2 regions of the Virgibacillus sp. M23 genome follow, and region 1 is predicted to be linked to the other one. Evidence: riboswitches for the same ligand, from Rfam matches in the RefSeq annotation. Region 1 holds a riboswitch; the other holds the start of a gene.

Region 1 (3,991 bases):
TATTGCTTTCACTTTATTCCTTGAGGTGGGGGGCTTACTGCCAGTTATGTGGAATAAAGTAAGAAAGAGAAATAGCAAAATAACCAAAGCAACTCCTCTAACTATTTCTGAGAAGTTGCTTACTTGCTTTGATATATCGTTTTATAATGATCGAAGTAAATTTGCCATTTCTATAGCTGATAACGCTGCTTCCGCTCCTTTATTACCTGCTTTTGTACCAGCACGTTCAATTGCCTGCTCAATGGACTCCGTTGTTAAGACACCAAAAATAACTGGCTTCTCGGATTGTAAGGATGCTTGAGATATCCCCTTTGCTGCTTCATTACAAACATAATCAAAATGAGGTGTCGAGCCTCGAATAACTGTTCCTAAAGTAATAATGGCATCATAGTCTGCTTTCAGAGCCATTTTCTTAGCAATTAATGGAAGCTCGTATGCTCCAGGAACCCAAACAATCGTAATATTTTCCTTTGCTACACCATGTCTAATTAAGGCATCCTCAGCCCCCTCGAGAAGTTTACTAGTAATAAAGTCATTAAACCTACTTACAACAATACCGATTCTTAAATCGGTTCCTACAAGATTACCTTCCAATATATGTCCCATTTTGCTTACACTCCTCTTCTATCATTAATCGATAATTGATTAAATCTTCAATAGAAATCATACATAAGTTAAACTTGGCAGCCATTCTTTCTAAATCTGGCACTCTCGCCATCATGCCGTTTTCTTTAATTATTTCACAGATAACTCCTGATGGGGCTGCTCCACAAAGTTTTGCTAAATCCACGGAAGCTTCTGTATGTCCAGGACGTGTTAAAACACCTCCACCCTTAGCAATTAAAGGAAATACGTGACCTGGCTGTTTAAAATCCTCTTTCATTGCAAATTTATTAACTAAGGCACGAATTGTCGTTGAGCGTTCATGTGCGCTTATCCCAGTAGTTGTATCCTTATAATCTACACTGACTGTAAAGGCTGTTGATAGCGGATCGTTATTGTTTGATGTCATTAAAGAAAGTCCAACTCGCTCTGCTACTTCTGACTCAATCGATGTACAAACCAGGCCTTTACCGTGGGTGATCATAAAGTTTATCGTATCAGGAGTGATCAGTTCAGATAGTGCTACTAAATCTCCTTCATTTTCTCTCTGTTCATCATCCACAACGATGATAGGTCTCCCTGTCTTTAATTGATCGATAGCCTCTTCAATTGTGTTCATTTATGGCACCTCCTAAATAATACCTTTTTGTTTAAGAAAATTATGATCAAGCTTCCTTGAATCAGTAGAATGGGAAAGCAATTGCTCTACATGTTTCACGAGCATATCACACTCTATATTCACCAAGCTCCCCTTGCCTTTATCTCCTAAAATAGTCACGGAAGCTGTATGAGGAATTAATGATATCGTAAAGACATTCCCACGAACTTGAAATAGTGTTAAGCTTACACCATCGACTGCAATCGAACCCTTTTTTAGTAAATATCTTTCTAGTTCCTTATCCACTTCAATGTCATAATAAATGGCATTCTCCTTTTGATATTTCTGAATAATCGTTCCAGTACCGTCAACATGGCCAGAAACAAAATGTCCACCAAATCGACTGTTAACTCCCATCGCCCTCTCTAGGTTCACTTCAGACCCTTTCGTCAGTTCCTTTAGAGAGGTAGCTTTCATTGTCTCTGGCATCACCTCCGCAGAGAAGCCAATATCATCAAATGCAGCAACTGTTAGACAAGTCCCATTAACAGCAACACTATCACCAACGTGCATATCCATGATCACTTTTTTGGCAGTAATTGTTAAAAAGATTGCCTGTTTAGATGGTTGCTTTATGGAGCGAATGACACCTTTCTCTTCAATAATTCCAGTAAACATAAATTTCACTCCTTTTTCCTAAAATTGAAGCGTACTAGATCGAACTTATACTGGCTTTATCTTTCCAACCAGTAGAACAAAAGCGCAAGCGCACGATTAGAAACGTAGCGACTAGAGCCAGTCAACGGAGATAAAGGAATCACGGTGTGCTTGCGAACCGATGATGACTTATCGCAGGGCGATTCGTGAAGTCGCATCGTTTCTTGGCGCTGGAGCTGGACGCGGTTCAACACGCCAAAATTTATCCATATGGACAAATTTACTAGACTACGAAAAAAGCCTCTGAATTTCGCTTCAGAGGCTTTGAGGACAGAATTTCGTCACCACATGTATACGTAAATAAGCCATTGAAAATATGAATGGCAAAAAAACGTTGGCAAATAGCATACGTATCCTATTTGCTAACATGCTGCGTCAAAAATTCCTTCTCCCATCCAGACTTTAACTGTCGGCTCTGGAGTCACACCAGATCCACCGTTTGGCATTATGCCGCACGGGTCACGGACTAAGAAGTAAATAACTTCATCACCGCCGATTGGGAATTTCACCCGACCCCGAAGGAAATAACTACTATATTATATTTTCCTTATTACGGTAGTAACTTTTTATTATTATAGGGGCATTTATTGGTTCCTATAAACCCCCGCCAAGTTCCTACCAAAATCCTTCCACTTTCCTTAAGGATTATTGCTTAAATATTATCAATACTTATATAAAAATGCAAGGAGATATTTTTCTCCCCATCATCTTTATAGCTTCCTAAAGTTGTGTAAGCATTCATTTAACTATAGATATTCGTACTTCTGTAATCAAATCAAGTGAAGCTTCCATCTGTTTTTAAAACATATACGTACAAAGGCTTCATTCGCCACATCCTGTGGCAACGCCTTTGTGACCTACTTCCATTTAGGCCCGAACCAATCGGACATTTACTGGCAGTTGATCCACACTTATCCATATTGGTTTCACTTGATTGCTTGAAGTGGGGACTTACTGCCAATTATATGCGGGATAAAATGAAACTTCCATCCGTGGGGGGTTTTGTTTTTCCCCACGGATGGTTAGTTAAACCAATCGGACATTTACTGGCAGTCGATCCCACACTTATCCATATTGGTTTCACTTGATTGCTTGAAGTGGGGACTTACTGCCAGTTATATGCGGGATAAAAAATAAATATATGGTTATATAATAAATGGGTCACACCATAAAATAGTAATTATTACAGTACCTTCCTTGCTATTGCATTTCACTAGTAATCATCGTAAGATTATCTGCTGAAGAAGCCACTTCGTCCATTGCTTTACCTAATTCATCCAATACGTTCACAAATGAAATAAACTCTTTTTCAATCTTATTATTTTGAATCCTGGTTTTTTTCATCGTATTAACAATCTCTGCAAAATGCGTTTCCGATTCTTTAAACGTATCGTTTCCATTTTCGATTTCTTCGCTAATTTTATATAATGATCCAGTTAATTTTTCTACTTGTTGATCTGTATTCGAGATAAGGGTTGACACATTTGTGACTGATCTTTTTGTTTCATCTGCAAGTTTCCGAACTTCTTCTGCCACGACTGCAAATCCACGACCGTGCTCACCAGCTCGTGCAGCCTCAATTGAAGCATTAAGAGAAAGCAGGCTTGTTTGATCAGCGATCCCCGTTACAATATCAATAATTCCTTGCATTTTTTTTGATATATCTGCTAAAGCCTTCACCTCACTAGCAAGCTTATGTATAGAATAATGAATTGTCGACATGTTTTCCTTCTGTTCGTTTACTTGCTGCTTACCATTTGTCGCTCGCTTCTCTGCTAAATGTGAAAGCTCTGACCCAGCATTCGCAATTAATACAATTTCATCTGATTGTGAACTCAGTTGTTGGAACGCAGCATTTGTTTCTTCCGATATGGCCGCAAGATTCTCCGATGCATGTGCTACATTTTCTCGTATTAATTGCTTTTGTTCCTCTGCTTGTTTTTTTATCCGCTCTGTTTCCGCATCATATGCTTCCAATACCAGCTGTTGCTCTAAATTTACTATTTTTGAAATGGATCGAATTGCTAGGAAACATTCGTCTTTTGAGTTAATGTTCTTCTCTATTATTGTCAC
Region 2 (3,991 bases), on a different contig from region 1:
ACGAATATTATGATTATGCTAAAGGACTAGATACCGAGGATTCTGTTGGTATCGGGGGCACCATTGTTCGTGATGGAATAAATCCAAAAACTGTCCTCCGCTTAGCACTTGCTTTTTTTGGAATTGCCATCTTAATTGGTATCTATATAAGTATTCAATCTAGTTGGTGGATAGCTGCTATCGGTTTAATATGTATGGTATTTGGTTATTTATATACAGGTGGTCCTCTACCCATAGCTTATACACCACTTGGTGAGTTATTCTCCGGTTTCCTAATGGGTACGGTCATTATTGGAATTAGTTACTTTATCCAAACAAACACGATCACTGGTGAGGTACTAATTGCTTCCATTCCAATAGCATTGTTTATTGGCGCAATCATGCTATCTAATAATATTCGTGATCTAGATAATGATAAAGAAAATGGTCGGAAAACACTAGCTATACTTTTGGGAAGAAAAAATGCAGTCCGCTTTCTAGCATTGATGTTCATTGTAGCCTTCATAACGACTGCGACGCTTATTATAACAGACATTTTCCCACTATGGTCTTTCATTACATTTATTGGAATTATTAAAGCAGTTGATGTCATTAACAAATTTAAAGGCAAGACAGAGCCAATTGAAATGATGCCAGCAATGGCAGCAACTGGTAAAACAAACTCCATTTACGGAATTTTACTTGGGATATCTTTAGTTATTAGTATGTACATTTAATAAGGGGATATTATACTATGGACCATACGTTACTGAAAACATTAGGAATGGAAATTGAGACATTGACGAAGAATAAAGTAGTAGTCACGATGCCGGTTGATGAACGTACACATCAGCCAGCTGGATACTTACATGGTGGTGCTAGTGCTGCACTTGCTGAGACCGCTGCTAGCATTGGGGCTACATTACACGCAGATATGGAGCAAGAATCTATTTTCGGCATTGAAATTAATGCGAATCATATCAAAAGTAAGCGAACCGGTATAGTAACAGCTACTGCCATCCCTCTTCATGCAGGAAAATCAACAATGGTTTGGGATATTAAGATTACTGATGAGCAAGGCTCACTCATATGCATTTCTAGATGCACAATCGGTATTGTTTCAAAAAGACAAAAAAAGCAATAAAGAAAATTTTCCTTTGCGCAAGTATCGATAAGCAACTTTAAGCTATTGCTATTTCGCCTAGAATCGATGGTGTATTCTCCCTTTTGAAGTTGGTGTACGAAGCTAAAATTGTTAATCCAAAGCCCGAACGATAAAAATAAATGTGCATACGAGTACAGCCAAATTACGTAGACTCCTTGAAAAAGAATGTTTCTACTAGTACGATGGAACGCTTCCGAAGCCTTCCTTTGAATACCCTTGCTTTCAGCTAACGCCTACGACGACCTTCACCGTTCGGGACTTTAACCCTAGAGCGTGCGCACATGCCTGGCACACCAAAAGGAGTATAGAAAAACGAGCGTTTTTCTATACTCCTACGGCGTTACATAATCGCCCTTTTTTCTATGAAGCAATATGGACTTGTTTTTGTTCAATCCAGCTTTTTAATTTAATAAATAACGGGATAAATAACGCTCCAACGATGATACCCTTTATTACATTAAATGGAAGAACATATGCGTAAACGGAGAACCATTTAACGGAATTTGACATATCCTCCCAGCCCATAAACCAGCTGTAAGCAGGTAGAATGATGAAATAATTTAACAAACTCATTCCCAGAGCCATTATGATCGTTCCCGTTACTAGTCCAGAAACAACACTTTTGACTCCTTTATATTTATGATATAAGAGGGATACTGGAATGACGAACATAATCCCGGCCATAAAATTTGCAATAACTCCTACCGGATCTGTACCACCACTTATAGCTAAATAAAGAATATTCTTAATCGCTACAACAATAACCCCAGCTAATGGTGAAAAAATAAGGGAAGCCATTAATGCCGGGACATCACTGAAATCTACTTTTAAATAGCCTGGCAACAAAGGCAATGGGAAATTCAGGAAAAATAAGAGCAAAGATATGGTACCTAAAAGTGATAAAATAATAAGTTTTAATAGCTTTGATGATTGCATGTTACGTTTCATCGTTTTCCTCCTTCATCAATTATCGATTCCTATCTCGTGATGAAGGATATGAGCCTAACAGTTAGCAAATGAAAAACCCTAAAGCGCGGCCTAACCGGGGCTTTAGGGTACCATAAATTCATTAGGAAAAAGCAGTGCGAACTAACGCACCTTTTCTTGGCTCGACATCTTCTCCCATCCAGACTGTAACTGTCGGTTCTGGACTTACACCAGATCAGCCACAGCAAAATGCCTGCTGTGGGTCACGGACTTAAAGCAATTAACTGCTTCTTACCGTCGGTCGGGAATTTCACCCTGCCCCGAAGATGGAATCGATATTATGTTGTACCGTTATTTTAACCTATCTTTATTCGTATTGCAATATCTATGTTTACCTACTCAATCGATAAGTTTTCAATCAAATTAAGTATAGACTTTAGCGGAAAAGCAATAATCAGCTAAACTATAGAATGAACAAAAGCGCAAGCATCCGATTAGAAACGTAGCAACTGGAGCGAATCAACGGTGAAAATACTATTTCAATAGGCGAACCGCCAGTCGTCAACAAACAAAAACTTCTTGACCAAAACATTTCTTTCCATAACTTTTTACGGACATGAAGAAAATCCATCTTGCTAAGTCTTGAACTGGCACTTTTATAGGCATTGATGAATTTCGATCATTCACTGTTGGGTTGTGCTTTGAACAAAAAAGGAAAAAAAGCCTTTGGGCTGTCACCCAACCGAAATTCATCTCCCCCTTACCGTTGGGCTACGCCCTTCACACGCTTGAAGTTGGAGACTTCTTTCGGAAGTACGTTAAAATTTCCTAGACTACAAAAAAATCACTCCGCCCCAGTAATAATGGAGCGAAGTGATTTATACATGCTAAGAAATTATGAAGGATGCTTATTCTTCGACATTGATGAATAATTTACCTTCAGCTTGCTCACGAGTTTCATTGCCATAGTCATCTTCGACCTTTACTTCTATTACTGCCCCTTCAGCAACAACATTGCTAGTTGCAGTCCAATAACCTACATAATGTCCATCTGATGTTTCCATCATTGGAAGCTCCGTAGCGTTCATAACCGTATTGGTCAATGGCATATGAATAAAGTACGTCGCTCTAAGCCCGGGTTCACTATCAAATTCAAATTTCACCGTCTCACCTGCTTCAAGTGTAACATCTTCCTCAGGAGTCAGATTCTCAATTTCTGGTGCAGTGAAATCTACATCAATAGTAACAGATTCAGTGGACGTATTGCCTGCTAAATCATGAGCAATTACTTCAATTTCATTTTCTCCGTTTTCTAAAAGTATTCGTTTAGAATACATGCCATCTTCAACAGCCGCTTCTTGCCCATTCACTTCCACGAAATCTAGGTTGGTATCAGAAACTGAACCTTCTACAGTTACGGTTTCACGATTAGATTTCTCTCCATCCTTAGGGCTGTCTATCGTTAATTCAGGAGACTCTGTATCCAACGTTACAGTTACAGGATCAGATTCACCTGTTGGAGTACCATCAAGTAATGATACAGCAGTTAATTCATTCGCTCCTTCCATCAATTCTACCGGAATAGCAAATGAACCATCATCACCAATTTCAGCAGTACCGGCTTCTTCTCCATTATTCATTAATTGAACGGTCGTTGTTGGTGAAGCAGTACCTTCAACAGTCAATTCCGTTTCGTTTGTAATCATATCTTCAGCTGGAGAAGTAATGACAGGTTCCTCCACCTCATAGTTTACACGAGCGCGAATCATGTAATTTCCTTCATTAGCAGGAGATTTAGACCAAGCCCCTCCTACTAATTGGTAACTGCGTTCAGCATTAGGACTGCTTTCATCTGTAGCTAGACCTGGAGCACCTGTATTTGGAGCAGTTTGGATATATACCATATAGAAATCACCATCT

The links. Region 1 has a riboswitch for FMN ahead of ribE (riboflavin synthase). Riboswitches for the same ligand answer to the same signal wherever they lie in the genome.
Region 2: it holds a riboswitch for FMN, as region 1 does, so the genes downstream of both, RVS70_RS03950 (ECF transporter S component) here and ribE (riboflavin synthase) in region 1, are expected to answer to the same signal.

The regions. Positions count from the first base shown of each region.
Region 1 is NZ_JAWDHA010000020.1:32,109-36,099, forward strand. It holds gene ribE (6,7-dimethyl-8-ribityllumazine synthase) at 142-606, opposite strand; partial or broken gene ribB (3,4-dihydroxy-2-butanone-4-phosphate synthase) at 608-1,222, opposite strand; gene ribE (riboflavin synthase) at 1,235-1,879, opposite strand; FMN riboswitch at 2,298-2,445, opposite strand; gene RVS70_RS10120 (globin-coupled sensor protein) at 3,119-3,991, opposite strand, start outside.
Region 2 is NZ_JAWDHA010000006.1:94,246-98,236, reverse strand. It holds gene RVS70_RS03960 (1,4-dihydroxy-2-naphthoate polyprenyltransferase) at 1-716, shown strand, start outside; gene RVS70_RS03955 (hotdog fold thioesterase) at 734-1,123, shown strand; gene RVS70_RS03950 (ECF transporter S component) at 1,505-2,092, opposite strand; FMN riboswitch at 2,255-2,403, opposite strand; partial or broken gene RVS70_RS03945 (transposase) at 2,535-2,780, opposite strand; gene RVS70_RS03940 (S8 family serine peptidase) at 2,980-3,991, opposite strand, start outside.